DNA from 3 places in the Pseudoalteromonas sp. APC 3358 genome. Region 3 is predicted to be linked to each of the others. Evidence: predicted binding sites of a transcription regulator. Region 3 holds the regulator's gene; each other region holds the start of a gene.
What was found. Region 3 encodes FliA, which starts transcription of late flagellar genes. Its sites were predicted from a motif close to CTAAAGNTNNNNNNNNNNNNGCCGATA; they were not measured.
Positions count from the first base shown of each region.

Region 1: a site for FliA is predicted at 6,963-6,989, ahead of QL995_RS04395 (DUF4402 domain-containing protein). Genes of this name have one in related genera too.
Region 2: a site for FliA is predicted at 2,449-2,475, ahead of QL995_RS08705 (VC2046/SO_2500 family protein). Genes of this name have one in related genera too.

Region 1 is NZ_JASDCE010000002.1:374,068-384,654, reverse strand. It holds gene QL995_RS04430 (FlgO family outer membrane protein) at 1-43, opposite strand, end outside; gene QL995_RS04425 (FlgO family outer membrane protein) at 51-743, opposite strand; gene QL995_RS04420 (FlgO family outer membrane protein) at 757-1,350, opposite strand; gene QL995_RS04415 (SPOR domain-containing protein) at 1,407-2,036, opposite strand; gene QL995_RS04410 (hypothetical protein) at 2,047-4,944, opposite strand; gene QL995_RS04405 (fimbria/pilus periplasmic chaperone) at 4,979-5,809, opposite strand; gene QL995_RS04400 (DUF4402 domain-containing protein) at 5,819-6,301, opposite strand; gene QL995_RS04395 (DUF4402 domain-containing protein) at 6,305-6,907, opposite strand; gene QL995_RS04390 (SPOR domain-containing protein) at 7,023-7,577, opposite strand; gene QL995_RS04385 (SPOR domain-containing protein) at 7,949-8,632, opposite strand; gene galU (UTP--glucose-1-phosphate uridylyltransferase GalU) at 8,976-9,854, opposite strand; gene QL995_RS04375 (thymidylate synthase) at 9,878-10,587, opposite strand, start outside.
Region 2 is NZ_JASDCE010000004.1:319,081-329,667, forward strand. It holds gene QL995_RS08690 (YchJ family protein) at 1-219, shown strand, start outside; gene QL995_RS08695 (diguanylate cyclase) at 294-1,211, opposite strand; gene QL995_RS08700 (DUF6172 family protein) at 1,405-1,707, opposite strand; gene QL995_RS08705 (VC2046/SO_2500 family protein) at 1,887-2,414, opposite strand; tRNA gene QL995_RS08710 (tRNA-Tyr) at 2,527-2,611, shown strand; tRNA gene QL995_RS08715 (tRNA-Tyr) at 2,661-2,745, shown strand; gene QL995_RS08720 (SprT family zinc-dependent metalloprotease) at 2,887-3,573, opposite strand; gene QL995_RS08725 (MHYT domain-containing protein) at 3,864-7,196, shown strand; gene QL995_RS08730 (two-component system response regulator) at 7,200-8,192, shown strand; gene QL995_RS08735 (VOC family protein) at 8,189-8,629, opposite strand; gene QL995_RS08740 (HD domain-containing protein) at 8,631-9,287, opposite strand; gene QL995_RS08745 (class I SAM-dependent methyltransferase) at 9,427-10,587, shown strand, end outside.
Region 3 is NZ_JASDCE010000002.1:483,657-494,243, reverse strand. It holds gene QL995_RS04830 (flagellar motor protein) at 1-317, opposite strand, end outside; gene QL995_RS04825 (chemotaxis response regulator protein-glutamate methylesterase) at 310-1,476, opposite strand; gene QL995_RS04820 (chemotaxis protein CheA) at 1,535-3,742, opposite strand; gene QL995_RS04815 (protein phosphatase CheZ) at 3,758-4,531, opposite strand; gene cheY (chemotaxis response regulator CheY) at 4,549-4,932, opposite strand; gene QL995_RS04805 (RNA polymerase sigma factor FliA) at 4,973-5,683, opposite strand; gene QL995_RS04800 (MinD/ParA family protein) at 5,710-6,570, opposite strand; gene flhF (flagellar biosynthesis protein FlhF) at 6,563-8,044, opposite strand; gene flhA (flagellar biosynthesis protein FlhA) at 8,066-10,177, opposite strand; gene flhB (flagellar biosynthesis protein FlhB) at 10,250-10,587, opposite strand, start outside.

The sequences.
Region 1 (10,587 bases), 110 kb from region 3:
AAGCAAAAAAAATGATAAAGCGGTTAAATAATTTACTATACATAATTATCTCACTTGCTTGCTTGTTTTAACATTATGCCATCAGTGCGATAGCTACTATTAAGCGCATCAACAACCGACTGTGGAATAAACCCTTGTGCAGAACCTACCACGGCCTTACTTTCTAGCCCAACAATACGTGCATTGACAAGTACACCACCTTGATGGTTTACAAGCGTACCGGCTAGTACATATTTAAAGTTTTGATCTTGATTTAGCTCTAAATAGTCGCGACTAAATACAAAGTCGCCTGTTGAGGTAACACGCATATAATCAGTTGTTTTAAAATCAATAACGGGTACACCAAAGCTGTGTAATTCATGCATGAAGCTTTCTGCAATTTGGTTTCCTAGTAAGCTACCATCGTTGTAGTCTTCATCTAAAAAAATAAAACTCGAAACAGCTAACGGTGTTTGTTCACTTACGTACTGTAAGTTTTCAACCATGTCTTGCATTATGCCGCGCACATAATGGTTAATATTTTTGCGCATTGGCGGTGTTGCTTTTGTGTAGTTATCTTGTGGAGCCATTCCTGACTGAAATAAGTTATCGTCAGAAACAGGCGCTGCAACGTCGCGTTGGTTACTCACCAGTTGGTTGCTTTGCTCACTTTGTGGTGTTGCGGTGTCTGTATTCATTGTGCCTAGTATTTGAGAGCAACCAAAGCCCAGTGGTAAGCATAATGTAATTAATAGGTTTTTCATTTTGTGCTCCAAATTAGTATTCGCTTCGGTATAAAAATCCGTCACGCTGCTGAATTTTCTCATTGCCCCACATTACATTAATTGGGATCTCGGTACTTCCCGCAGAGAGCACCTGTTTATTTTCTATATTCACAAGCCGTGCATTAACTATGTATGCATGCTGCTGGCGAGTCACTGTTCCTGTGATAACTAAGTCAATATTTTGGCGATTACGTAATTTACTTAAATCGCGACTTAAAATACTGTCTGAGTTTTCTGATAAAGAGAGGTTATTCCCAAGTCTGTACTCAACGGTGTGATAACCCAGTTGAGTAAATTGTGTAAGCAGACTTTCTTGGATCTGCTGACTTAAGCCTGAGGCTTGCCCTGTCACTAATTTTGTATCTAGTGCATCTGCATAAAAGAAGCTACTAACGCCAACACGTGCATTAGCATTTAATGCTCCGTTTAGGTGGTTAAGTTGCGACGTTAAATTAACTACATAGTCATTAACCGTAAAAGGAGCCATGGCTGCTTTAGGTGCATCTGTAGGCACACTTGGTTCTGGCGGCGGCACCAAGTTACAAGCAGCTAAATTTAAAAATAATAAAGGCAGTAAAAGGCGCATAATTGCCATCCTCTTCAAAACATACTGAGGATGAAGCAATTTGTATGCCGACTTAGCTATTGTGCGGTAAAGGGCTGATCTACGTAATAACTAACTAAACAATTTATATTTTGGCTCTTTAATTTTTGACAGTCACCCATAGCGTTTTTTTTGTCTATGTATGCGCCTAGCTTTAAGCGGTTATACATAACTCCTTTTACATTTATTGTTTCAACATTCATCACAAAATTATCGCCTAGTAAGCTAGGAAGCTTTTTTTGAAGTTGCCTAAAAGCTAAAGAGAGTTGTTCTTTTTGCGTTATTGAAAGCACTTGTAAAGCAAATTTAGGATCAACTGGTTTTGTTACTTGTAAATTGGATCGATTAATTGTGTTGGTATTAACGATTTCTGCTTTTATTACTGGTGCGTTTTTCTGCTCATTTTCTTTTGCAATTGTATTGAGTTGCAATATTAGTAAGCTTAAGTCTTCTTCAATAAGTAATAAACGCGCAAGTTCTGGCTTCATATTTTGCCACTGCTGGGAGCTTATTTTTAAAGTTTCAAGTTCTTGCTTTGTTATTTTTACGTAGCTTTTTTCGTCAGTTACGTTGGTCTGAGTAGCACTACCATCAATTGCTTTATTATTCGCACAACCATAACTTAGCAACATTGCACTGATTAAAAATATACATTGAACTCTTTTCATCCTAATTCCTTTAGTGGAGTATTTTATGTGTTTCAACAACACACTTTAATCCTTGCGCTTTTACTGAGTCGCATACAGAAATAAGCTCTGGCGAACTGTTTGTTGCGTACGCTAAGGCTAAAATAAATTTATTTTTAGCTTTATCATGCATATAAAAAGCTTCTTGCTGCTCTATTCGTGGTGCTATTAAACGGTAATAAATTTTTAAGATATTTAACGAACTAAAACTTCCTGCATTGGCAATGCTTCCAGTTGTTGCACTGAGCGCCTTTAATATTAAATCAACGCCCATTACTACATCTCCTTGAGGCGATAAATTAACTGTTATATTTTGAGTGTTTTTTAGCTGCTTGCGTTGTTTATATTCATCATCAATTACTGCTTTATACTGCCCCGGTTTAAGGTCTGTAAATAAATAATAGCCATCATATGCTGCTTGAGTTTGTGCAACTTGATCCCCTTTCTCATTCAACAGCGCTATATTTGCAAAGGGTTGGATCTGTGTTGTATCACCTTTTTGTTGATAAACAACTCCCTCCACTTCACTTGCATTATTTAATGCGAAGTCCATATACTCTACAAAACCAGCCCTTGGGGTAATAGAAAAACCCTCATTGGCTGGTATTAAAAACGGATCTTCAAAACTATTTCTATCAAGTATTATATCTGTTGTACGATTTGCTGGCATTGAAGTTAATAGCGCAACGCCGTGTTCGTCTGTAATTGCTTGACGATAATTGTGAACGCCTTTTACTTTTACGCCGGCAACGCCGTGCTCATCATCATCCATAATACCGTTATTATTTTGATCTAAGAATACGCGTAACATTAAGCTACCCGTGTTAGTTAAGCTGCGCTTAGAGACAAAATATGTATTGTGTTCAACATCAAAACCTAAGCTAAAACGGCTATAAATACCGAGCCGCCAATCATCGTTACTGTTGTAGTTTAAGTTACTCGTTAAACTAAACTTGTCGCTTTGCCAATTGAGCCCTAATTCGGCCGATTGAATATTATTACGAAGTGAATCAGTTAAAGTAAGTTCCGCTTGTAAATCTCGGCCCAAGTTACGGCTAAACTCAGCCTCGTAACTAACAAGCTCACTTACTGGCGATATACTATAATCTATACCAAACCTTGTGTAGGTTCTCCCAAAGCGCTTTTGAAAACGTGTTGTTCCAAAAGTACTCTCAGAGCTATCGTCTTGTTGCCACAGCAATTGGTTACTTAGTGCAAATCCTGAGTATGAGTAGTTGAACTGGTTGCGTACTTGTTTAAAACGCCCTCTAGTATCACTATCGTCATATAGGACGTTATTTTGATAAGAAAGGCGTCCATAGGTATTATTCATTAGCCCACCAGCTAAATTTATTTGGTAGCTGTTAAAATCTTGCTGCTGTTCGTCGGTACGATTTGTAGCGCTAAAAAGTAGTGATTGTTCGGCAATTTGAGTTCGGGCTGTAAATTCAAATTCTTGTTCATTGTTATTATTTTTTTCAACATTCGCATTTAATAATAATCGGTCAAACAAGCTTATGTTGGTACCAAATGCATACTTAAGTAGATCGTCATCCGTGTTTTTTTGACCTGATGTAGCAGTGTATACAGATATATTATCTGTAAGCCCTTGCTCATATCTACCCGCAACTTGCCAACCCTGACCCTGCGAGCTTGAAACATTGTTATTTAGTAACTGCTTGCCTTGTTCAGTAACCGACAATTCATAGTGACCTTGTCCCTGCTTAAGTTGATTTCCGTCCACAAAGTAATAATCACTTTTACGCTCAACTTGACCTTGAGGCCCATAAAAAATAAGCTCAAAATTATTAGCTCCAAATAATAGGTTTATATTATCAAAAATATAACGCCCATCTGCGAGGCTAAGCTGCTGGTCTATTAATATTTCATTACGATACAGCTCTACATCCCAACCTGGCTGTATAGCACCGCTTAAGTTAACTTGATTATTGACTATTTTTCTATTGGTTACATTATTAGAAACTTTAACACCTCGGGCATACTGACTACTGTAGCTATTACCCACTTGCGTGGCGATAACATCACCAAAAGATATTTCAGTAGGCATGAAGCTGTTTTTTATTTCTTTGTCTAAGTTTTGCTTTGTAAACGTTAACCTAGAGTTGGTAAGTAAGTCAGTACTTCGTCCAGACAAAAAATACTCTGCAGATAAATACGCAAAGTCTTGAGTGCCTAAAAGTGAATAGTTCGTAGAATGTCTATCATCGCTCGCGGTAAAATTTAGTTGTAAGTCGGCAACCGGAGAAGATAGCGCTTTATATGGGCTAGCTTTCCATGGCAGCGTAGGTGGCGATCTTTTGTTAGGTGATTTAAGGTTGCGCGACTGTCTGTATCTTTGTTGTTCAACCGGTAAGGGGCTCTCTGAGCTTATAAGTAATTCTAAATCTGGGTAATCAATATTAAACTCTAGATTTAAAGCATTATGTAAACTTTGAATATCTACATAAATATCATCTTCAATGGTAATTTGATTTTTTGCTAATAAGTAGCTCTGTGTAGGACTAGTAAATACAGCGGGTGTAACCGCTGCATTTAGAAAAAGAGGTTGTTGATTTGCTCCAACACCTTGAGCAATTCGATTGCTAGCATCAACATTCATTGCAAATTGTAGAATATCAAATAAGTCGCTTAAACTAACTTGTACACTTTGCTCGCTTTTAATTGCTGCAACTTCACCTAAGTAGTATGAGTTTAAATAAAGCGAAAGTATTAATAACTCGCCTGTGGCGATTCGCTGTTGCTGATTTTCTTTGTTTTTATAATCAATTACTTCAACGGGCTTAGTTAGCTTTAGTTCAATTGCGCGTAGTGTTGTTAAAGCATCCCCTACGGAAGAATTAGGATTAGCTATTACACTATTACTAAGCAAACTACTTATGCTTAGTAATAGTGTATACAATAAATTATTTAGCGTCATTCACTGTTAAAACATTAAGTGATTGTGAAGTTAAAGGCAGAGTGTATTGTGCAAATGTAAGATCTTTATATTCTTGACTGCCTTCATATTTAAAAATGACTTTTCCTGCTTTATCTAAATTTTTGTCACTAAATAAACTAAGGGTTACAAACGCATTATCCACTTCTGGATAAATACTTAAATTACCAATTTCTGCAATTTTAACTTGCTCGTTATTACTATCAACAAAGTAAGCACTTAATTTACCGTAGCTACTAAACTTACCTTCTCGTTTTATATTCAATAAAAACTGAGGACGTTGATTGCTTTCATTTAGCACTAGTTGAGCTTGCTCTATGGCAACTTCTGGCTGTTTCATGTCTTTACGTAACAAAATAGGAATACTGTAGCTCATAATCATATTAACTTTTATTGAGCTTGTTTTATTAGTATTTTCACCAGGCAATGCTTGAAATAGAAGATGAGAGCGGTACTCACCAGAAGCTAGGCCTTTAGGTTTACGTATTGCTATTTTTACTGTTTGTTTTTCACCAGGTGCTAAACGCATTTGTTTTGGTGACAAACGTGCCATTGAACTTAAACTTTCGCTTGTAGCCTCTGCCAACTGTATGTAGCCACCGCTAGGTTGCGCTTGCTTCTCACTCCATAAAACACGATATGTTTGATATTCATCACCCGTATTAATTACGGTAACTTTAGCGGTTCGTTGACGTTCATCAAAACTAATACGGGTTGGAGAGATAAGTAAATTTGCGTATGCATTTTTTCCTAAAATACATACACTCAGTGCGAGCAGCACTACAACTTTATAAAGCATGTTTTTCCTTTAGTAATCAATCGTAATTTCTAATTGGGTGTCAGTAATAAAACTACCATCTAAGTAACTTTGGCTAGTCCCTGTCGTTATTAAACGGCCACCTACTTTGAGTAAAAGCTCTCCAAATTCATCGCTAGTTTGCGTTCTTGGTAAATCCACTAATACAACCGAAAACTTGGCACTATTAGCTCCAAGTACTTCACTTTGCAATGTAGAGTCACTCGTTTTGTTAAACGATATTTGAGTAAGGGGAGGTAAATCGGTAAATAAAAGTTCTGCGGGATTCCCCTCAGTTAATACGTAAATATTACCAAATGTGGTTGTTTCACCTTCATGGCTAATGGTTATAGAGCTTAAAGTATTATTTTGAGGGATAACTAAAGTGCCAAAATTAAGCGCTTCTTGTTGTATGCTTGCGCTATAGGCTTGCTCGCTAAACATTAACGAAAGCCAAGCAGAAACATACAAAAAGCGCATTGTTTGTTTAAACACTAATTAATATGACACTTCAATATTAAAGCTACCAGAATACTCACCATCAGGGTAATCCACACTTGATGCGTTTGATGAAGTAGAAAGAGTCGCGCCTATATTAAATGATACAGCGCCATCAACGCCAGCTTGTAGGTTGGGCGTAGCACTTGTATATAATCCACCAGCATTAGTACCGCTCGTTATAAAGTAAGTCCAAGTACCTACAGTAAAATCAGGTTCATTTAACCCTTGACCAGCTAAAGGTTGTACTAAAGTGTTTACTGGGTCGCTAATGGTTAAAATAGAATTTGGTACTACATCTGACACACTAAAAGCACCCGCTTCACCACCTTCAATTATTGATATAGTTGCCACATTACCAGCAGCGTCGTCTTGCGAGGTAACATTAGTTGCATCAGGATCAGGATTAATTGTAAGCGTAGCTTGCAGATTGCCTGTAGGATCTGAAATAGCACGAATAGTACCAAAATTTAAATCGTTATCTTTTGTGAGTACTACAGCATTTTGTACCGTTACTTTCGCTTCAAATGATTCTGTAGCAGCATAAGTGCTAAACGAGCTGACCACGGTGGCTACAGCTAATGCAGATAAATAAAACTTCATGCTAAATCCTTATAAGAAAATGGGCTTTATCAAATATTTGCCCAACTATAGTTAGTATCGACTATTAGTACAAATACTTTAATACTATATAAGTTTAAAAGGCCTAATTTATTAATTATATTGGTTTTCCGACAAAAGCAGCAATATTACATGCTTGATCAAGCTGATTAGCTAAATAACAAAACGCACTTACTTGAGCATCGCTTTTAAATGGACCTACACGTAATCCATACAAAGTCATATTATTATTTTTACGTTCAAACATAGTAAAATTAAATTGAGTAAATGCACTGGGGTATAATTGCTTAAGCCTTTCGACTCTTGCTTTAACAAGCTCTGGCTTTAAATACCAACCAAGCTGTGCTCCAATTTTAGTTTCATCTGTTAAGGCGAGTTCTGAATTTTGTAAGTTTGGTGTTTTTACTTCGGGAGTGTTATTTAGTGCCGTCGGTTCCAAATTCTGTGAAGGCTGATTACCATAGGTGATATCGGTTTTACTTTGCATGAGTAAAGGCGGGTTTTCAGTTAATTCACTTTGAGACGATAACGCCATAATTAATAGCTGTAAATCATCTTCCATAGCAGTTAAACGACCAATGCTTTCTTGCTGTAAGTGCCACTGCGAAACATACTCTTTTACTTGTTTATCAGTAATTAAAGAATGCTGCACGCTCTCGTTATTTACAGTTGCGCTGCTACATCCATATAAATAAAAAGATAAGAATAAAACTGATATTAAATGACAAGACTTAAAATACCGCATTGCAAAATGCACTCTACTAACCAAGATAATAAATCAAAGCAAATTTTGCGCCACTTTATAGCAACTTTTTAATTAAGTAGTCTATTTTGAGGTAAGAAAAGCCATATCGATAACAAGGCAAAATTTCATCATTTAGTTGGTATCACTAATTGCTGCTGCATTGCTCTACCTCCTGCATTCATGCAGTCGTATATCAAAAATTATTAGCAAAGTTAGCGTCAGGTCTAATCCTTCAAATTGATTAGGTATTATTGCAGATTGATATTACATACTGTGAGCTACAGCTTTACTGGCTTATCGGTGTAGTTACTTACTATGCAATCGAGTTTATATAACTTGAATACGTCACAGTCTGCTTTTGCATTTTTAAAGTTTTGGTAAGAGCCAAGTTTTAGCCTGTAAAACATTTTGTCGTTTATTTTGGCGGTTTCTACGTTAGTCAATATTTTGTCTCTAAACAACGGCGCTGCTTTAGTATTTAGCTCTTGCCATGCTTTAGCCACACCTTGCTCTGAGTCAACCGAAGCTACCTGTAAAGCAAATACATGTTTAGGTTTATTTAATTTTACAGTTTGTTTTTTATTACTGTAATTTTGTTTAACTTGTTGGCGTGACTTAACATTGCGTGTGTTTCGTGGTGAGCGTACAGACTTGCTGCTATACCCTTGATTAGACTGCGCAATAGCTTTGCTGTTTATAATATCGATATGATTTACGAGGTAAGTTATTTCTTTTTCTAATCTTAAAATTCGCTCTATACCTTCACGAGCTTGTTGCCACTGCATTGCGGCATCTTTTAGCTGTGCAAGTTCAAGGGCTGTAATTGATACGTAGTCAGGCGAGTTACTTTGAGGTTGTTCATCAATGGTTTTTATTTCAGGCGAGACGCTGCATGCTGTACCAAATAAAAGCATTAGCAAGCTAAGTAAAAGCCCAATGTTATTTTTTTTATATATAAACATGTATTAGTTGTCCTGAAAGCAGTGTTTTTACACTACATTTCAGTTAAACATTCTCACAAGAAAGCGTTTAACTTTATTTAAGCTGTGAGCTATAAAACTTAGCTCTTCGCATGCTTGTCAGTATTTCGTAAAACACAACGTTGCATACTCCACCCCTTCCTTGAGAGCATTATTTAATACAAATTCAATGCCAATTAACACAAACTTTACAACATAAATAACAATATGTCTGTAATGACTTAAAAAATTTTATTTTAGAGCTATTCCTTTCCTTACTTCTATCCTGATAAAACTCATAAAAAAAGGCGCCGATATAGGCGCCTTTCATGTTTTACGTTAACTGTTAAATCAGTTTTTTAATAAATGATTTTAATTCATCGGCAAATTCATCGCGACGAAGTGCAAACTCAATCGTTGCTTTTAAGTAACCAATTTTACTTCCACAATCGTGGCTACGGCCTTTTATAGCGTATGCATCTACTTTTTCGTGTTCCATTAACATCGCAATTGCGTCAGTTAATTGAATTTCGTCGCCTGCACCTTGCGGAGTTTTTGCAAGTAACGGCCAGATATTTTCGCTTAATACGTATCGACCCACTACAGCTAAGTTTGATGGAGCTTCATCTACTGGCGGCTTTTCTACCATATTAAGAATTGGCGAGCTTTCACCTTGCTTTAAGTCAACATCACCTAAATCAACCACACCAAACTGGTTCACTTGTGCCATTGGTACTGGTTCTACCATAATTTGGCTGTGCTTAGTTTTCCCAAAATTAGCGATCATTTCTGCTAAGTTATCTTTTTTAAGATCGCTCTCTACATCATCAATAATTACATCTGGCAAAATAACTACAAACGGTTCGTTACCAATAATAGGCGCTGCACAACTAATAGCATGGCCTAAGCCTTTTGCTTCACCTTGGCGTACGTGAATAATGGTTACGTCTTTAGGGCAGATTGCTTGCACTTCGGCAAGTAGTTGCCGCTTAACACGCTTTTCTAAAGTAGCTTCTAGTTCAAAACTTGTATCGAAGTGATTTTCGATTGAATTTTTACTTGAGTGCGTTACTAACACTATTTCTTTAATTCCTGCAGCAACGGCTTCGTTTACTACATATTGAATTAAAGGACGGTCTACCACTGGAAGCATTTCTTTAGGAATTGCTTTAGTGGCTGGTAACATACGAGTACCAAGGCCCGCTACTGGGATCACTGCTTTCATTTTATGTTTTCCTTAATCTTTTATTATACTGAAAATGGATATTGAATCACTTCATGGCATTGATAGCCTGTTACTTCAAAGTCGTCTCGTGTTACCCACGTTTCTATGTCTTCTAATGATTTAATTTTTGGATTAATTTTTAACTGAGGTGATTCAAATGGCTCACGCGTTAACTGCACGTCTCGCATCAGTTCAAGTTGGTTTTCGTAAATATGTGCATTAGCAATTTTATGATACGCCTTACCCGCTTTGTGGCCGGTAATTTGAGCCACTAACGCAAGCAACACAAAACACTGAATTTGATTGAAATTAAGGCCGAGCGGTACATCACAGCTTCGCTGGTATGACGTTAAGTATAGCGTATCGCCAAGTAGTGAAAAAGTGTGCGTATGCATACACGGGCGCAAACAACCAAGCTCAAACTCACCTGGATTATAAAACGTGATTATTTCACCACGGTCATCAATGCCATTTTTTAAGTTATTAATAACTTTGGAAAGCTGATCAAGCGTTGAGCCATCTGGACGTTGCCAACCACGGCCTTGTACGCCATAAACTCGCCCCATGTCATCCTCACCTTTACGGTTAGGGTTATTGAGCCATGCGTTGTTATCGTTCGCGTTGGCATCCCATGTTTTACAGCCAATTTCACGAAACTGTTCAGCGCTGTCGTAACCACGTAAATATCCTAGTAACTCAGCAATCGCTGCTTTGTAGTAACTTTTTCGCGTCG
Region 2 (10,587 bases), on a different contig from region 3:
AGCCATGATGGCGATACCGGTACTGTAGAATTTAAAGCCCAATATTTTTATCAAAACTTATTTTGTGAGCTTCACGAAAAATCGCAGTTTATTAAAGAAAACACTCAATGGCGTTATTTAGATGGCACTATATATCCTGTTGAAGATATTAAAGTGGGCAGAAATGATGACTGCCCATGTGGTAGCAATAAAAAGTACAAAAAATGTCATAGCGTGTAATAAATAATCTTATTTAATATTTATCACCTACAAGGTGTTTTTAAGTGGCAAAGTGATTTATTAGCTAGCTAAACTTAAAAACACACTTGGTTACGACCTTGCATTTTGGACTCATACATTTTTTCATCTGCGATCTGCAAGGTGTTTTTGTTATTTACATACGGTTTTAGGGTTGCACCGCCAATACTAATAGTCACAAAGTCATATTCTGAATATCTGTGTAATATTCCTAAATCGACCACATTTTGTTTAATTTTATCAGCAACACAAATCGCACCTTCAGTGCTTGTATGCGGTAGAACAACTACAAACTCTTCGCCGCCGTAACGCGCAACAAAATCGGTTGGCCTTTGCAAACTATTAGTAATAGTTTGTGCAACAAGGTTTAAAACCGTATCGCCTTGCACATGACCATAAAGATCGTTGTATTGCTTAAAGTAATCTATATCGATGAGTAATAGTGCATAGTCGACTTTTTCTCGTAAGGCACTTCGTTCCATTTTAGAAAAATGCGCATCAAAATAACGACGATTGAATACCTTTGTTAAATCATCTAGAAATACTTTTTGATTGAGTAAGTCATGTTGTAATTTTAACGTTATATGCGCACGAACTCTTCTAAATAATGTTTCTTTTTTAATCGGCTTTTTAATAAAATCGACAGCTCCGGCTTCCCAGCACTCTTCTTCTTGATTTTCAAAGGATGTAACAAAAATAACGGGGATATCTTGTGTTTCAGTATTATTTTTTAATTTTAAGCATGTTTCAATTCCGCTCATCCCACCCATATTAATATCGAGTAGGATAATATCAGGTAAATCAACATTACAAATTTCTATCGCCTCTTCACCACTTCCAGCAGTTGTCACATTAAAATGCTCTGATAATATTTTTTTTAATACAATTAAGCTTAATAGCTGATCGTCAACGACAAGTACCTTAGAGCTCTTTAAGCTTAATTTCAATTGGTGGTCAGAGTAATTTATAGGCATGGTACAACTGTTTTGTTTTTTTAATTAAACACACCCTATATCACTATATTTTATTATGCAAATGTTAATAAATTAAAATTATACTTATTAGTTACTAATAAAAATGATTTATGGTGAATCTTTAATGCATAAAAACAAAAAATGAGCCACTTGGGCTCATTTTAAAACTTCGAACACTTAATTAAATTAAGTGTTATTCGTCATCATCTAAATCTAACTGTTGACGTTGAGCAGGTCGAGCTAAAATCTCTACATAGAAAGAGGTCAAACCTTGCTTTTCAATTTCGCCAATTTGGTTACTTAATTCAGCAACGTGCACAACTTGCGCATCTTCAGCTGTGTTACCAAACTTACAGTCAAATGCCCAATAGTCAGCATCTTCAGGTAGCGTTTTATTACGCTCTCTTTTCAAATATTTTTTCACTTCGTGCTTTGCAGCATCAACCATACGAGGGTATTTGATTTTCTCGTGATTTAGCGTGAATGTTTTCTTCATTACGTTCCTAATTACCTTGGTTTAATGATAATGGCATTTCATGTCATACCATTTGACGCCATTATAGCAACTGCATTTAATTTTTGGATGCTTTTTTTTCATTAAATCAATTATTAGCAAATATATAAAGCATACCCGTTATAAAGCATATATTAACTGTTGATTATTACAATGATATATCACACTGCAATAAGCTGAAGTGGTTGATGTAGTGCATCATTATTAAGGCTGTCGTAAAAAGCTGCTGCATCTATAGGAGGATTAGCAAGTTGTGTTTGTTCGCTTTTAATTCTTCTTCTGACAACAAGCTCACAGTTATCTATTATATTAAGTGGAATATGCTTATCATCATTTCTAATCGCAAGTGGTTCAGGGCTTAAGCATTGTCTTAACTTAATACTTGTCATACCGCAGCGCGCTCCTTCTTGAGATATTAATGATGCATTAAATTGTCCAACCAACATATTATATTCATCAGGGGCTAAAAGTTGCTTTGGACCTGCGCCAAATTGCTTTCTTAACGCCTCTTCTTCTATAACTAAATTATCTATTTCAGTTTTTGGTAAATGAAATTGACTAAAGTCGAGTGCGTCATGTGACAGCATCGCTAATAATAGTGCAAATTCGCCACGGCGATTTTCATGCACACTATTATTGAGTCTACTGTTTAACTGACTCTCTGTGATTAACAAATCATCTATTTGCATAGTCTTTAGCCGATTGTGGTAACTGATAGATATTTATCGGCTTTATTTCAATTTTCTTTAGCTTTTTTCTTTACTTAAATACGCAATTTGCTATTATCAGCGCCGTTGCATTGGAGGGGTTCCCGAGCGGCCAAAGGGATCAGACTGTAAATCTGACGGCTCAGCCTTCGCTGGTTCGAATCCAGCTCCCTCCACCACTTTTCTTACCGCTAAGTTAAGTGGGGCCAAATGCAATAAAATTAGTGTGGAGGGGTTCCCGAGCGGCCAAAGGGATCAGACTGTAAATCTGACGGCTCAGCCTTCGCTGGTTCGAATCCAGCTCCCTCCACCACTTCTCTACTATTCCTATATTCCTATATTCCTATATTCCTATATTCCTATATTCCTATATTCCTATATTCCTATATTCCTATATTCCTATATTCCTATATTCCTATATTCCTATATTCCTATATTCCTATATTCAGTAACATCAAAACACCCACTGTAAACTCATACCATTTTGTTTTAACCAATTAGATGATGTTTTGTAATCGGGGAAAAACGCCTCTACTCGCTGCCAAAAAGCTTTGCTATGATTTAAATACTTTAAATGGGCAAGCTCATGAACAATCACATAATCTATAGCGTGGTAAGGAGCACCTATAAGATGTAAATTAAAAGTGAGTTCTCGCTTGCTATTACAACTCCCCCACTTTCGTTTATAAACACCTATTTTTAAATCATTTGGCAACTCTTCACCCATTTGAGTACAGAAATACGCTAAACGCATTTCTATGTAAGCAATAAGCTGCTCTTTTAAATAAGTCTCTAATAGCTGTCGATACTTTTGATTAGTGTTTTTAACTCGAGGAGATATTGTAATAAGTAAGTGGTCATCATACGGGGTTACTTTGGAATCTTGGCCTGAGTCCAATTTCAAATAAATAGTTTCTGAAAAAACACTTATTTTTTTAGATTCAAAAGGGTACTGCTTAGTGTCATCAATTGACAATTGTTTTTTTAATTGTTCTGCAACCCACTCTTGTTTGTCAACTAACCAAGTATCAATGTGTTTTTTTGCGACAAAATGTGGCGCATACACAGTTACCTTTTGACTATGCACTTTTATTGCGACTGTTTTGCGTCTAGTACTCTTTTTTAGTTGATATTCAAACACGACTTAAACTCTAAATATAGCATCCGTTTATATAATCCATATTACCATCAATTTTAAACTCTTAAGCATAAAGTCGCACTTAACTCCTAATCCGCTTTATTATAATAAGCTAGAGATTGAGCCGTCTGTTTTCTTTGAATTGAAAGTTAAATCACTTTATTTACTTCAATAACAAAACAATAAATAAATTTGCTTAAAATTCGTCACTTTATAGCGCGATTAGAAATAACGGTTCATTTATTAGTAAATTAGATTAAACTTGTAAAATAAAGATTATATTTCGAGCCGTTATGCTATCAGCTTTCTTCATTACAGACCAAGATCCAAGCCTAATACTTAATGGGGTTTACGACCCTCTTCTAGTCTCAATGTCTGTATTAATAGCCATTTTTGCTGCTTTTTTTACTACTAAGCTCATTGATTTAGCAAAAGAGACTAAATTCCCTCGTTATCAACGTTTAGCAAATATAACTGCAGCAACTGTATTTTCTTCTGGTATTTGGAGTATGCACTTTATAGGTATGTTAGCTTTTTCGCTATGTACTAATATAAGCTACGATCCAACAATCACACTACTCTCTTTTCTTCCTGCTTTATTAGCATGTCAGTATGCGGTATCAATACTTGTAAATAGTGATGGAAACTTTAGAGTGCTCAGCATTTGCTCCATCTTACTTGGGGCTGGTATTGGTACAATGCATTACAGCGGTATGGCTGCAATGGAGCTTTCCCCAATGTTGCGCTATGACCCACTGACCTTTGGCCTTTCAATTTTAGTTGCCGTCGCTCTTTCGTTTATAGCGTTATATAGCCGCTTTAATCTTGAAAAATTTTTTCCAAAATTATCATACCTACAAAATAGAGCCATCAGCGCTATTATATTAGGCTTTGCTGTTGCTGCTATGCATTATATGGGCATGGCATCTACACGCTTTGTTGCAACATCCCCTCTTTTATATGACGACGCAAATGCTTCTGCTGGGCTCACTTTTGTAGCCATCGCGGTTGCAACTGCAACGATTGCCATTACAAGCGTAGTAGCGGTACTTAATGGCATGGTCAGATATAAAATGTTACTTGAAGAAAAGTCAGCCGACGAGTCTCGCTTAAACGCAATTTTAGGCACAGCCATTGATGGAATCGTAACGATTGATCACACCGGCATTATTTTGAGCTTTAACGAATCAGCCAGTAAAATTTTTGGCTGGCACGAAAATGAAGTACAAAATCATAATATTAAAATGCTAATGGATGATGCTATCGCGATGCATCACGATAGCTACCTTTCTAAAGCTAAAAATATTGATTTAGGTAAAGTAATCGGTGTTAACCGTGAAATTTTTGCAAAGCATAAAAATGGCCACTTATTCCCGATTCGTTTGGGGATTGGAGAAGTTAATCAGCCAGGGCAAAATCCTCTATACGTAGGCTTCATAACAGACTTATCAGAGCAACGAGCTTTACAAAAAAGCCTTGAAGAAAAAGAGCAAAAGTATCGCTCTTTAATGGATAACATGCCAGGTGTGGCTTTTAGGTGTAAATTTGATGATAACTGGACCATGCTTTTTATCAGCCCGAGCATCAACGAGTTAACGGGTTATAACCCTAATGAATTTACTGAACATTGCATTGAATTTAATGATCTAGTTTTAAAATCAGACCAGCAACCTATTGTAGATGCCGTCACAAAAGCCGTAGAAGAAAAACGTCAGTATTCAATCGAATACAGAATTCGCCACAGAAGCGGTAAAATCTTATGGCTTTTAGATAAAGGCAGCATCGACTTTGATACCCAAGGCCAAGCAAAGTGGATTGATGGTGTTTTAGTTGATATTACAGAACGCAAAGAATATGAAGAAAAACTAGAGCAAGCTAAATTTAAAGCTGAAGAAGCTGCTTATGCAAAGCAATCTTTTATGGCTAATATGAGCCATGAAATACGCACCCCAATGAATTCTATAATAGGTTTTAGTGACTTGTTAATGGATACCCCACTTGATCAAGAACAACAAAAGCATTTGGTTACCGTAAATAATGCAGCGCGTTCATTGCTTAGATTGTTAAATGAAATTCTCGATTCCGCAAAACTAGAGCGCGGTAAGCTCACTATTGAGCCAATACACTTTAGTTTAAAGCCAGTAATAGACAGTATTATTTCTACTTTTTGGTTAGAAGCTAAAAAGAAAGATTTAGAACTTAAACTTCATATTAAAGAATCAGTAAGTACGACGTACTACGGCGACCCAGATCGACTCAGGCAAGTACTTACTAATTTAATTGGTAATGCTATTAAGTTTACCGAAAAAGGCTCTGTTACAGTAACTGTTGCTATAACACAAAATCAGCATCTGTTTTTTGAAGTGCAAGATACCGGTATTGGTATTGCAAAAGATCGTATTCAAGCAGTGTTTCAACCTTTCGAACAAGCCGATGGTACTACTACTCGCCGTTTTGGTGGTACAGGTCTTGGTACTACCATAAGCAAACAACTTGTAGAGCTTATGGGCGGAACAATAAACTTAGTAAGTGAACTAGGTAAAGGTACCTGCTTTTACTTTTCATTGCCGCTTACTTTAGGTGACGAAACTAAAATAGATCATTTTGATGGTCTACACACACAACTGCCTGCACTTAGGGTGTTAGTAGTTGACGATATCGAGCAAAATACAGAGCTACTTTCTTTACTCCTGTCACGCGATCAACATGCAGTTACCAAGGCATCTAACGGACTTGAAGCGATTAAAGTATTTGAAGAACAAGACTTTGATGTCATTTTAATGGATATACATATGCCATTGTGTGATGGCATAGAGGCAACACAAAAAATAAGAGCAATAGAAAATCAAAGACAAATTAAATACACGCCAATTATCGCGCTCACAGCCAGTGTATTACAACAAGATAAGCTTACGGCTAAAAAAGCAGGCATGAATGGCTTTGCAAATAAACCCGTCGATATAAATCAGCTAAACCAAGAAATAGCACAAGTGCTTGGTCTTGGTATTGCAAAAGAAATGGTTATATCGCAAAGCGATCCTAAAGCGCAGCATATAGATTTTGAAAAAGGGTTAGCCCTTTGGGGTTCTAAATGTAAGCAACTTACAGAGATTACTAAATTTATTAGTGACAGTAATAAACGGTTCGAAACATTATTCAGTGATAAATTATCAAACATAAAAGATGTCGATAGCACCATTCACACACTTAAAGGTGTTGCTGGTAACTTAGGCCTAATAACATTAATGAAGTTATTAACCGATTTAGAGCAAAAACAAAGTGACGCTAAAGTTATTAGTACTTTAGACGATATAAAAAACGAGCTACTTGTCATCTCACAACTGCTGTCATCTAATACTTGCGATAAGCCAAGTAGTAAGCCTGAAGATAATAGTTCTGACACGCTATCAATTGATGAAATTAAGTCACTGTGTAAGACGCTTAATCAAGATGCACAAAATGCAGAATTAAATGATGAGCTACTAGCAAAACTGCAACGCGGCATACCTTCAATCTATAAAAATGAAGTTGATGATATAGCCGAGGCCTTTGATGAATTTGATTTTGATAAAGCACACGTAATACTAGAAACCTTACTTGAAAAACTAACAAACAATGAGTATTAATTAATGGATTTTACAACAGATAGGCCACGAGTATTAATTGTTGACGATGAGCCTGCAAATCTAAAAGTAATGCGCGAAGTGTTAGGTAATCAATATCGTATGTCGTTTGCTAAATCGGGTGATGCCGCATTGGCACTACTTGAAAAAGAACTACCAAAGCTAATTTTGCTCGACATAATGATGCCAGATATGAATGGGTTTGAAGTCTGCCAGCGGGTAAAAAACAATCCTAAAACGTCTCATATCCCCATTATTTTTGTGACAGCTTTGGGGGACGAAAATGATGAATTTAAAGGTTTTGAACTTGGTGCCGTAGATTATATTACTAAGCCAATAAGCCCTGCTATTGTAAGAGCTAGAGTTAAAACTCACTTATCGCTAGTGCAAGCTGAGCAATTAAAACAAGCACATGTAGATTTAGTACAACGTCTAGGCCGTGCTGCTGAATATAAAGATACTGACACTGGCGAACATATAGTGCGTATGAGCCAATACAGCAAAGTATTAGCATTAGCGCTAGGTATGGATGAGCAAAGTGCAGAGCTTTTACGCCAAGCCGCCCCAATGCACGATGTTGGGAAAATAGGTATCCCTGATGCTATCTTACTCAAGCCAGGAAAGTTAACTTCTGAAGAGTTTGAACATATGAAGAAACACGCCATAATTGGTGCACAAATATTAGCAAATTCTTCATCGCCATTATTACAACTCGCTCATAAACTTGCTATTGAACACCACGAAAAATGGGATGGTTCAGGCTATCCTAACGGGATCAAAGGCGAAGAAATATCAATTGAAGGTAGAATTGTTGCCGTTGCTGACGTTTTTGATGCTCTGACTTCAAAACGCCCTTATAAAGAGGCATGGAGTGTAGAGAAAACAGTTTTGCATATGCAAGAGCAAGCAGGAGCTCATTTTGATCCCGCTCTAATCGAACTATTCGTGAAAAAATTAGACGATATTCTTGCTATAAAAAATTCAAATCAAGAAAGCTAATTCTTTTTAGCGCTGTGAGAGCCAAGCTCAACATTTGGATAGTAAGACTTTATATAACGATAGTCATGTGACGTAATTTCATGGCTATTACCGCTTTCATCTTTAAAGTACATAGAAAACATTACACCATGATCTGCTAAAACTACTTTTATATTTAAACCCTCAAGATGATTACGCCATTGAATAAATTGATCCCCTGAGGCCAAAAATGCAATCCCTTTACTACGCCCCTCACCTTCAAAAAGTGCTAAACGAGTTGTTGAACTAGTATCTTCAAGTGTTAAAGGGCCGCGTCCGTCCTCATCCCAAAAGGCAAGCTCGGGTACTACACTAAAACCTAAAACACGCTCATACCACTTAACGGCATCAACCAAGTTATCAACATTTAAATGGCAATGATCAATCCCAGATAATTTAGGTATGCTTGTATTATTCACGTTACTCACCTATTTCTGACTTTAATTGCTCTAAAAAGTCATGCATATACCTTGTACGTCTATTCGCTTCTGCTTTAGCAGATGGCGTATTCATACTATCGGCAATATGTAATAACTTTATAAAAAAGTGATCAAGCGTGTATGTTTTATCATCAGCCTCGCGTTCAATACAAAAAGGGTCTTCTGGGTTATACAATAACCGAGAAATTGATCCGCCTACTTTCATGCATCGACTCACTCCAATAGCGCCCAATGCATCCATTCTGTCAGCATCTTGTACTATTTGCGCTTCAACTGTTTTAATTTTTATATTTGCGCTGAAACTATGAGCGGCAATTGCATGATGAATCTCATCAAAAAGTGACTCGTCATAATTAATAGATTTTAAAAATTCCAATGCCTTATCGGCTGCCATAGTAGAGGCTTTTGCACGATCAGGGTGGTTTTTAGCCACCGCCACACAGTCGTGCATCCACGCAGCAGGTAATACAACTGACATGTTTGCCTGCTCCGCATTACATAACTGTATTGCAACGCGCACCACGCGTTCTATATGGGTAATATCGTGAGCAACATCGGCATGCACTAAAGAGGTTATAAATTCTCTACATTGTGAATTAAGTATTTTTAAATCGGGGCTTAAAACGGCGTCAGGCACTATTAGGTTCCAAAAGCTAATGAATCGATAAATTATCCGTACTTTACCGTGCTTTATGCCCACCTTGCAAAACATTCATTGTATGTTGCTCCTTGCTTGACTAAAATACAGCGCTTATTTATTACTACTGAGAAGCCTTATGTCATCTGCCGTTTACCTACAAGCTGGTCGCGATAAATCATTAAAAAGAAAACACCCTTGGTTATTTTCAAAAGCCATCAAAAAAATTAAAGGTAAACCTGGATTAGGCGACACAGTAACGATTCACGATAGCGAAGGTAAGTTTTTAGCAACTGCTGCTTACAGCCCTCACTCACAAATTCGCGCACGTGTTTGGAGCTTTGACGAAAAAGAAGTAATCGATCAAAACTTTTTTGAACGCCGTTTACGCCGCTCATTAGAAGCACGTAGCCAAGTAATAGAAGAAGGCGGATTAACAGGGTTTCGATTATGTGCTGCGGAGTCTGATTACTTACCAGGCGTTACAATCGATAAGTTTGATAACGTGTTAGTGTGTCAGCTATTAAGTGCCGGTGCTGAGCGTCATAAAGGCGAGATTGTTGGCGCGTTGATGTCTATTTTCCCAGGCTCTAGCATATACGAGCGCTCAGACGTAGAAGTACGCACTAAAGAAGGCTTAGAGCCAATAAAAGGCGCTCTTTGGGGTAACGAACCAACACAGCCGGTACTTATTGAGGAAAACGGTTTTAAAATTGAAGTCGATATAATTGATGGACATAAAACGGGCTTTTATTTAGACCAGCGCGATAGCCGCGCCGCACTTGAGCGTTTTTCAAAGGGTAAAACGGTACTTAACTGTTTTAGTTATACAGGTACATTTTCGTTGTACGCCCTGCGTGGTGGATGTGAGCATGTAACTAACGTAGATGTATCTCAACCCGCTTTAGATACAGCAAAACGTAATGTTGAGCATAATAACTTAGATTTAAATAAAGTAAGTTTTGTTAAGCAGGATGTATTTAAGTTACTACGCCAATACCGCGACGAAGGTAGACAGTTTGATACCATCGTAATGGACCCACCAAAGTTTGCTGATAATAAAGCGCAGCTAACCGGCGCGTGTCGTGGTTACAAAGATATCAACATGATTGCCATGCAAATACTAAAACCAGGTGGAACATTACTAACGTTCTCATGCTCTGGTTTAATGGAACAAAACTTATTTCAAAAAGTAGTAGCCGATGCAGCACTTGATGCAGGTAAAGACCTACTTATAATGGAGCGATTAAACCAGGCAGCTGATCACCCAATTGCTGGCAGCTACCCTGAAGGCTTTTAT
Region 3 (10,587 bases):
GCATCTGGGTGAGCTAGCGCTTCATTTTCAAGCGCTAAGTAACCTTCTTGACGTGCCTTATGAGACCATCGCTTAACTTGTTCTATTGCATCTTCAATATCATATTGTGGCGCAACAAAAACCCAAGAGCTCATATTTAGCATTTTTTTAAAGGTACTTGCTGATGTTTGCAACATAACAGCACCAAGCGTGCCGCCTAATACAATAATAAGGGCAGGACCATTAAATAAAGCAGAAACAACGCCGCCTTCTAAAGAGTAACCTAGACCTATTGCACCCAGTGCTACAAATAGTCCAAATATTGAGAGTTTATCCACAACCTACCTCTCTCTTTATACGTGCTGCAACATCGCTCAATGCTAAGCTTTCACTCGAAAGCCCCGCATTAGCAATGGCTTGAGGCATTCCATAAACAACACAGCTTTTCTCATCCTGTGCCCAAATAGTTGCCCCCGTTTGCTTTAACATTCTTGCACCGTCACGTCCATCAGCGCCCATGCCTGTTAAAACGATAGCAAGCACATCGCCTTGATACGTTTTTGCTGCACTGGCAAACGTTACATCTACACTCGGTTTATAACTTATTCTCTCGCTATGATCTTCAAACACGCGCAGTGTTCTATTTGCACCACGCCCTTCTACCATCATCTGCTGTCCGCCAGGCGCTAGATAAGCCGTTCCTGGTTGTAAGCGGTCACCTTGTTGCGCTTCTTTCACTTTTATTTGGCACAGGCCATTTAAACGTGCCGCAAATGCAGGTGTAAAAGCCGCAGGCATATGCTGAATAAGCAAAATAGGATGAGGAAAATTAGCAGGCAATTGAGTTAATATAGTTTGTAGTGCAACAGGGCCACCTGTAGAAGTGCCAATAGCCACAAGCTGGTATTGCTTTCCACTTGCTCGCATTGAGGCAACATTTGAACCTGACGGTATTGTAGGTGCTGCTCTTTGAAAGCTTCTATCGGGTTGTTTTATCGAAGGCGTTAGTGTGTTTGTTCTTTGCGAAAGTGAGCTTGTTATCGGTTTAGTTGATATTACTGGCTTAGGTGGTGTTGCAGCTTTAAACGTTCGCGGTAAACGTCTTCGCCCTATATCTTTCACTTTATTTTGTAAAAGCTTTATAGCGTCTTCATTATTGCGAGCGATGTCTTCAAATTTTTTCGGTAAAAAATCCATTGCTCCAGCATCTAGCGCATCAAACGTTGCTGTTGCGCCATCACGTGTTAGTGATGAAAACATTAAGATCGGGGTTGGATTACTCGCCATTATCTCTTTAACTGCGCTAATACCATCAAGCACAGGCATTTCGACATCCATAGTGATCATATCTGGACGTAGCTGAGCTGCTTTTTCAACAGCTTCTCTGCCATTCACAGCAAAGCCTATAACTTGTATGTCGCTATCTTGCTCAAGAATTTCGCTTACCCTGCGGCGAAAAAAGCTTGAATCATCAACAACTAAAACTTTAACGGCCATTTAGCTCTCTTATTAAATTTATGCGTAGGTATATATTAAATATATACCTACTTTATTATTAGCCTGCGTAATGTTTTAACATGTTTGGAACGTCTAAAATCAGTGCAATGCCACCATCTGAAGTAATTGTAGCACCTGCCATACCTGGTGTTCCTTGAAGTAACGCATCAAGCGGCTTAATTACAACTTCTTCTTGGCCAATTAATGAGTCAACAACAAAACCAATTTGCTGCGTACCAATTTGCACAATAACTACATGGCCTTTTGCTTTTCGCTGTGAGCGATCTGAGCCTTTAACTAACCAGTGCTCGAGGTAGAATAACGGTATTGCCTTCTTACGGACAATAATTGTTAATTGCCCATCAACCACATTTGTTTTCGTTAAATCTAAGTTGAATATTTCACTAACACCAGCAAGTGGTAACGCAAATGTTTGTGCGCCAACAATTACCATCAAGGTCGGTAATATGGCTAAGGTAAGTGGTACTTTTATCTCTAAAATAGTACCTACACCTAACTCAGATTGAATACTTACAGAGCCGTTTAATTGGGTGATTTTAGTTTTCACCACATCCATCCCAACACCACGACCTGAAATATCAGATATCTCTTCTTTTGTAGAAAAGCCAGGTGCAAAAATTAGGTTGTATGCTTCAGTGTCAGAAAGTCGACTCGCTTGATCGTGATCGAGCACGCCTTTACTAATTGCTATTTTTTTCAGTTTCTCAGCATCCATACCAGCGCCATCATCTTTAATGGTCAACAAAATATGGTCGCCTTCCTGAGACGCTGATAAAGTAACATTACCTGTTCTAGGCTTACCGGCAGCCTCACGAACAGCTGGCATTTCAATACCGTGGTCAACTGAGTTTCGAACTAAATGCACAAGCGGATCGGCTAGTGCTTCCACTAAGTTTTTATCTAAATCGGTTTCTTCACCTACAAGTTGTAAGTCAATGTCTTTGTTTAAGCTGCGTGCTAAATCGCGTACTACGCGAGGGAAACGACCAAATACCTTTTTAATTGGTTGCATTCGCGTTTGCATAACCGCGCCTTGAATATCAGCAGTCACTACATCTAAGTTAGAGATTGCTTTACCCATTGCTTCACTGTCTGAATTGGTCGCTAAACTAACCAAACGATTTCGCACAAGTACTAACTCACCAACCATATTCATAATTTGGTCAAGTCGTTTTGTATCTACGCGAACTGTCGTCTCTGCTGCTGGTGGCGCTGATTTTTTAGGCGTTGCTGGCGCTGCTTTAGCAACCGGTTTTTCTACCGGTTTAGAAGCGGGTGCTTTTACAGGTTCTGGTTTTTTTACAGGCACACTCGCTTTTGCAGCTGGTTTAGCTGGGATATTGGGCTGTTTCACAGCTGGAGTGCTTTCTATTGATTTAGGTGCAGTGCCTTTACCATGAAGTTCATCAAGAAGCGCTTCAAATTCATCATCACTAATTTCATCATCTGATGAATTAGCAGTATTTGACGCTGGTTTAGCTGGTTCTACAGGTGCTTTAACTACACTACTTTGCTCAGGTGCTTTACTCGCAACCTCACCAAAACTGCCAACTCCATGTAACTCGTCTAATAAGCTGTCAAATTCATCATCAGTAATATCACCATTAAAATCACTACTGCTTGCTACTGGCTTTTCAACTGCAGGACCTTGTCCTTTACCGTGTAGTTCATCAAGTAAGTTTTCAAATTCATCTTCAGTGATTTCGTTTATTTCAGCATCACTAACCGAAGGAGTTCCGCTAAACATTTCATCAAATGCAAATGGATCTTCCTCATCAGCTATTGGCGTATCAACTACTTCATCAAGAGGTTGTTCAACGTCAGTTTCTGAAGCGACTCCGTTAAGCTCGGCTTCTGTTGGAGGTAGGCCCAAAATGTGGAGGGTTTGAAGTAACTCAGGATCTGCTGGTTCTGGCTTATCCCTATTTTGGATAGTCGCGAACATTTCATTAATGGTGTCGAGCGCTTGTAAAATAACATCCATTAACTCTGAATTGACCGTTCGCACGCCTTGACGTAGTAAATCAAATACGTTTTCAGCGCCGTGGCAAGCATCAACAAGTTCTGTCATAGCTAAAAAGCCTGCACCACCTTTTACAGTGTGAAAGCCTCTAAATATGGCATTTAGTAACTCGGTATCTTCTGGATTATTTTCCAGTTCAACTAACTGTTCAGATAAAAGCTCTAGGATTTCTCCTGCCTCTACAAGAAAGTCTTGTAAAATATCTTCATCGACTTCAAACATGCAGTTACTCTCCTCTTAGAAGCCCAAACTTGATAAAAGATCATCGACTTCATCTTGATCAGACACAACATCATTACGCGATTCTTTATCAATAATAGGGCCTTCAGGACCTGCTAAAGTTTGTGTGGCAACTGGTTCTTTTGTTTTTTGTTGTTCTAGTTTATTCGCTGTGTTGTCACTGTCATCTTGTTCAGCAAACGCTGTTAAAAGATGAAGTAAGCTTTCTTCTACTTCTCTAACAAGTTCTATAACACGGCGAATAACTTGACCTGTTAAGTCTTGATAGTCTTGAGCCATTAGTACATTTGTCATTAAGCTTTGAAGCTCATCCGTTTTATGATGAGAGTTATTCATAAACTTATCGATACTATGGCAAAGTTGTTTAAACTCACCAAGCTCAATCTCCCGGCTCATTAAACGATCCCATGTCGGTTTGATATGAGATATTTCATCTGCAAGTTGCTGAGCTATAGGTAAACTAGCCTCAACAGCATCCATTGTTTTATTAGCCGCATTTTCTGTCATTTCTATAACATAATTAAGCCGCTTTTTAGCATCTGGAATCGCATCTGTCGTTATGTTAGTTAAGCGAGTATCAAGCTCAAAGCTTTTAAGTGCTTCGTGCAGTTGACGAGTCAACTTCCCAACTTCAGCAAATAATTTAGACTGCTCTTGCGAAGCTGTCTCTAAAATCAACTGATTAGCTTTATCTTGCTCATCGTTTTCTAAATAAATGACGAGTTGACGAGCTTGTTCTAACGTTATTTGAGGCGCAGCTGGTGCTGACATAAGCCTCTCCCCCATCATTAGCCTAAGCGTTCAAATACTTTTTCTAATTTAGTTTTTAATGTTCCAGCCGTAAATGGCTTAACAATATAACCATTAACGCCAGCTTGCGCTGCAGCAATTATTTGTTCTTTTTTAGCTTCTGCCGTTACCATCAATACAGGGATATGTTTCAACTTATCATCTGCACGAATTGCTCTTAAAAGGTCAATACCTTGCATTCCCGGCATATTCCAATCTGTAACCACAAAATCAAATACTTGATTTTGTAACATAGGCAAAGCTGTAGACCCGTCATCAGCTTCTTGAACATTAGTGAAACCTAAGTCACGTAATAGGTTTTTTATAATTCGTCTCATCGTTGAAAAATCATCAACTACAAGAATTTTCATGTTTTTATCCAAAACATCCCCCAGTGAGGTATTAACCTTAGTTTACTTACTACTAGTTTATCCAGTCATTGATTTTAGCTTTTAGCTTAATCATCGCCTGACCATGTATCTGACTTACACGCGATTCGCTTACATCGAGTATATGTCCTATTTCTTTTAAATTCATTTCATCGTTATAGTATAAAGAAAGTACCATTGCATCACGCTCTGGTAATGACTTTATTGCATTTAGCAAAGACTCATTAAACCGATCATTTTTAACATTATTAAAAGGTTTGTCTAGCGCTAAATCTTGGCCTACGGGAGTAATAACATCCTCATCTACACCAAGGTCTTCTATGCCTAATACTTTACTGGTATTAACATCATTTAAAATATGATGGTACTCATTGAGTGAAATTTCAAGTTTTTCAGCAACTTCTGTATCTGTTGGTTCGCGATTCAGACTGCTTTCGAGCCCAGTAATTGCTTCTGCAACTTGTCGGCTTTTACGGTGTACTGAACGAGGAGCCCAATCACCACGACGCATTTCATCAAGCATAGCCCCGCGAATACGAATACCGGCGAAGGTTTCAAAGCTTGCGCCTTTTGTTGCATCAAAGTTTTTTGAAGCTTCTATTAAACCTATCATTCCTGATTGAATTAAATCATCAAGCTGAACGCTAGGTGGTAATCGAGCAATTAGATGACATGCCACTTTTTTAACAAGTGATGCATGTTTCTCAACAATCACATTTAAGTTTTGTGTTGATTGATATCCCATAGCTCTATTCACCAATGTTGTCATAATTAGCCGTTTACTAGTTTCTCAATGAAAAACTCTAAATGCCCAGATGGTTGATTTGGTATTGGCCATTTAACTGCTTTTGTCGCCAGCGCTTTAAACGCGAGAGCGGCTGGCGAACTTGGAAAGAGCTCAACAATCACCTTTTGGCGACGTGTTGCTTTGCGCATATTTTCGTCATAAGGAACCGTTGCTACTAGCTCCATTGAAACATCTAAAAAGCGATCGGTAACTTTAGATAGTTTTGCAAACAATTCAGTGCCTTCACGCATACTGCGGACCATATTGGCAACAATTTTGAACTTATAAACACCGTGCTCGCGGCTTAATACTTTAATAAGTGCGTAAGCATCGGTTATTGATGTTGGTTCATCGCACACTACAACCATTACATCTTGTGCTGCTCGTGAGAAGCTTAGCACCATGTCTGAAATACCAGCGGCTGTATCTACAATTAAAATATCAAATTCGGTATTCAATTCGCTAAATGCACGAATTAGCCCGGCATGCTCAGATGGCGATAATTCAACCATACTTTGCGAGCCCGATGTAGCGGGTACAATTTTAATACCAGCAGGCCCTTCAACTAAAATCTCGTCAAGCTCACATTCACCTGACAAAACGTGTGATAAATTGCGCTCTACACGTAAACCAAGCATCACATCACAGTTTGCTAAACCTAAGTCAGCATCCAGCACTAATACTCTATTACCTTGTTGCCCTAGTGCAATAGCGGTATTTAGAGAAACATTTGTTTTCCCCACCCCACCTTTACCACCGGTTACAGCGATAACTTTTACGCCGTTGTTATTGTTTTGACTCATTTTGCGCAGGCCGCTTGCTTGATCTAATACTGTGTTAATCATACATCCCTACTGTACTTGGCGCCACTGCTTGGTGCCTTGAATGTTGTGCTTTTGTTCTTTTTAAATATAACTGCTCAGCCTTTTTCACTAGTTTTTCAGCATTTGCAACACGAATATCTTCTGGCACTCGTTGACCGTTAGTAAGATACCCTATTGGAAGGCGATTTTGAATCGCAATACTAATAATCTCACCCAAACTTAATGATTCATCTAACTTAGTGAAAATACAACCACTTAACTGTACTTTTTTAAAGTGACGTACTGTTTCTTGTAATACATTAATTTGTGCCGTCGCGCTTAGTACTAAGTAACTGCGAATATCCACACGTTGGTTACGCATTAACGTGTTTAACTGCTCAGTTAAACGTAAATCTCGCTGACTCATACCTGCTGTATCAATTAATACTAGACGTTTATTTCGTAAATGATATAAAACTTCAGCTAATTCATTAGCATCTTTAACTTGCTTTACACCACAACCAATAATACGGCCGTAAGTAGCAAGCTGTTCATAAGCACCAATTCTGTATGTATCAGTGGTTATTAAGGCCACTTTATCAGCGCCATATTTTTGTGCGCCTAAAGCTGCAAGCTTAGCAACTGTTGTTGTTTTACCAACACCTGTTGGACCCACTAACGCATATACACCACCTTGGCGAAGTATTTCATTATTGGTTGTTTGCATTTGATCTTCGACCATCGTTAACAACGCTTTCCAGCCTTGCTTACGAGATACATCATCAGGTACAAAACATGCCATTTGTTGCGCTACTTCTTTATCAATACCCATACCGACTAAGCGGTCAACCATGCAAGCGCGTGTTGGATCGCGACGCGCCATATCTTGCTGCATTAAGCCTGATACTTGATGCTCAAGTAATTGACGAATTGCGTTCATTTCTTCACGCATTGTTGTCATTTCTTCGCTTTCATTATTGGGTGTTTGTTGGCGAGCCGTTACTGGACTATCTAAATCATCAAAGTCGCTGTCTAAATCATCAAAACCTAAGCTATCCGCTTGAGTTTGTGGACGAACTGGCGCTGCATTTTCAGGAGCAAACATATTTTTAGTACGCTGTTCCATAACTGGTTCTTGATAGTTATCGGTAGTATCAATACCTGATTGTGAAAACATTGATGCAAGTTCAGGGGAGCGAGGACGCGGTGATTGGCGCTCTAATAAAGCTTGTAGGCTGTCAGCCACTTTTGCCTGCGGCTCTGGTTTGGCACGCTGAGGCTCTGGTTTTACAAAATTATGCATACTTTGCTGTGGTGCTTGAGCACGCGGCTCTGCAGTACGTTGTGGTTGCGCTGCTACTTTAGGGGCTGCTTTGTCATAATCAACTGCCGCTACAATTTCTACACCGTTAGCCAGCTTCTTATTTGACATAATAACCGCATCAACACCTAACTCATCTTTAACTTCTTTAAGTGCTGTGCGCATATCTTTAGCAAAAAAACGTTTAATTTTCATGATTCAACCCCTGTTAAAATCTTATTGTTGGCCTACAGAGCTAACAATCTTGATCTGTCTTTCGTCTGGTACCTCTTGATAAGACATCACTCTCAATCCTGGAATGGTGTACTTAACAAAACGAGATAACACAGTGCGTAACATTCCTGACGTTAGCAATATAGAAGGTTCACCGGCCATTTCTTGATTTTGATGCGCTTGTGTCAATGACACTTGAAGTCGCTCTGCAAGTCCAGGCTCAATACCGGCACCTTCATCGCCTGCATTTTGTAATGACTGATGCAACATCTGTTCCAACTCAGGTGCCAAGGTTATGACAGGGATTTCTGATGACATACCAACCGCATCTTGAACAATTAACCTACGCAGAGAAATACGCACTGCAGCCGTTAATACATCAGGGTCTTGGCTACGCGGACCATACTCAACAAGGGTTTGAACAATTGAGCGCATATCGCGAATAGCTACACCTTCATTCAATAAATTTTGCAGTACTTTTACAATTGCAGTTAATGGCAACACATCAGGTACTAGTCCTTCTACTAAGCGAGGATGGCTTTTAGCAAGCATATCAAGCAGGTTTTGAACTTCTTCATGCCCTAGTAGCAACGCCGCACTGTTAGTTAATAACTGGCTAATATGAGTGGCGACTACCGTGGCTGAATCTACAACGGTATAACCTAGTGATTGCGCTTCATCTTTTTGATCAGGCTTGATCCATACTGCATCAAGGCCAAACGCAGGATCTTTAGTTTCAACCCCTTTAATTGGGCCAAATACTTGCCCTGGGTTAATTGCTAGCTCGTCGCCATGTTTAAGTTCGCTTTCACCGGTTGAAACACCCATTAGCGTTATTCTGTAAGCATTTGGATCAAGCTCTAAGTTATCGCGAATATGAACAGGTGGTACTAAAAAACCAAGTTCTTGAGAAAGCTTTTTACGTACACCTTTAATACGATTAAGTAACTCACCACCTTGAGATTGATCTACCAATGGAATTAATCTGTAACCTACTTCTAAGCCAATTACATCAACTTGTTGAACGTCATCCCAGCCAAGTTCTTTTTGCTCTTGTTTATTGGCAATACCTGTTGCAGCGCTTCCGCCACTGGCGGCTTCTTCGGCTTCTGCTGCAGCGGCTTTTAACTTAGTTTGCTGTGTGTAGTAAGCTAAATAACCCAGTAACGCACCTAAGCTTAAAAAAGCAAAATGCGGCATACCAGGCACTAACCCCATGATGATCAAAATACCTGAAGCAATAAAGAGTGATTTTTCGTTACCTAGTTGTTTCTTAAATTGGTCACCCATATTGAGCGACTCATTTTGACGTGTTACAACAATCGCGGTACCAATTGAAAGCAGTAAAGAAGGGAGTTGAGCAACTAAGCCATCACCAATGGTAAGTAATGTATATACTTCCATTGCGTTGCCAAAACTCAAATTATGTTGAATCATACCGACAAATAAACCACCAACAATATTGATGATTAATATAACAATACCTGCAATGGCATCGCCTTTTACAAATTTACTCGCACCATCCATTGAGCCGTAAAAATCAGCTTCGCGAGTTACTTCCTCGCGGCGGTCACGCGCTTGCTCAGCACTGATAAAACCAGCGTTTAAATCGGCGTCAATTGCCATTTGTTTACCCGGCATTGCATCAAGGGTGAAACGTGCAGATACCTCAGATATACGCCCAGCACCTTTAGTAATTACCACAAAGTTAATAATAATAAGGATTAAAAATACGACCAAACCAACTGCGTAGTTACCACCAATAACAACTGAGCCAAACGCTTCAATTACTTTACCGGCAGAATCACCACCATTATGACCTTCAAGTAATACAACTCGAGTGCTGGCAACGTTAAGCGCTAAGCGCATAATCGTAGCGATTAGTAATACAGAGGGGAATATACCAAACTCAACCGGCTTCATCGTGTAAACAGTCACGAGTAAAACCACTAATGCGAGGGCAATATTAAACGAGAAAAGAATATCGAGTAAAAATGGCGGTAACGGTAAGATCACCATTCCCAAGGCTGCAAGCACAAGCAAAGGAGTACCTACCCCTTTGGCATAGTCTTTTTTGTCTCTGTTAAGTTGTTGTAATACCGCTTTAAAACTCATAATTCTACAATTTCAAAAAATTGACACTACGTAGAATTTGCAATAACTATTCCAAGTTACTAAGTTAACGGTTTAATACTTGTAGGCATCGGGGATTGGGAGCTTGTTATTGAGCTTAGTTGGACGTTTACCCCGCCCTTTATTAAAGCGCTTAAGCTGAAATACATACGCTAAAACTTGCGCTACTGCAGTAAATAGCTGATCGGGTATTTGTTCTCCTACTTCAGCCGTATGATAAAGCGCTCGGGTCAACATAGGGGATTCTAAAATAGGTACTTCATTCCCTATTGCTACTTTTCTAATTTGCATCGCCATTTCATCAATACCCTTAGCAAGCACTATTGGCGCTCCTGCGCGCTCTGTATCGTATTTCAATGCTACAGAGTAGTGAGTTGGGTTGGTAACAATAA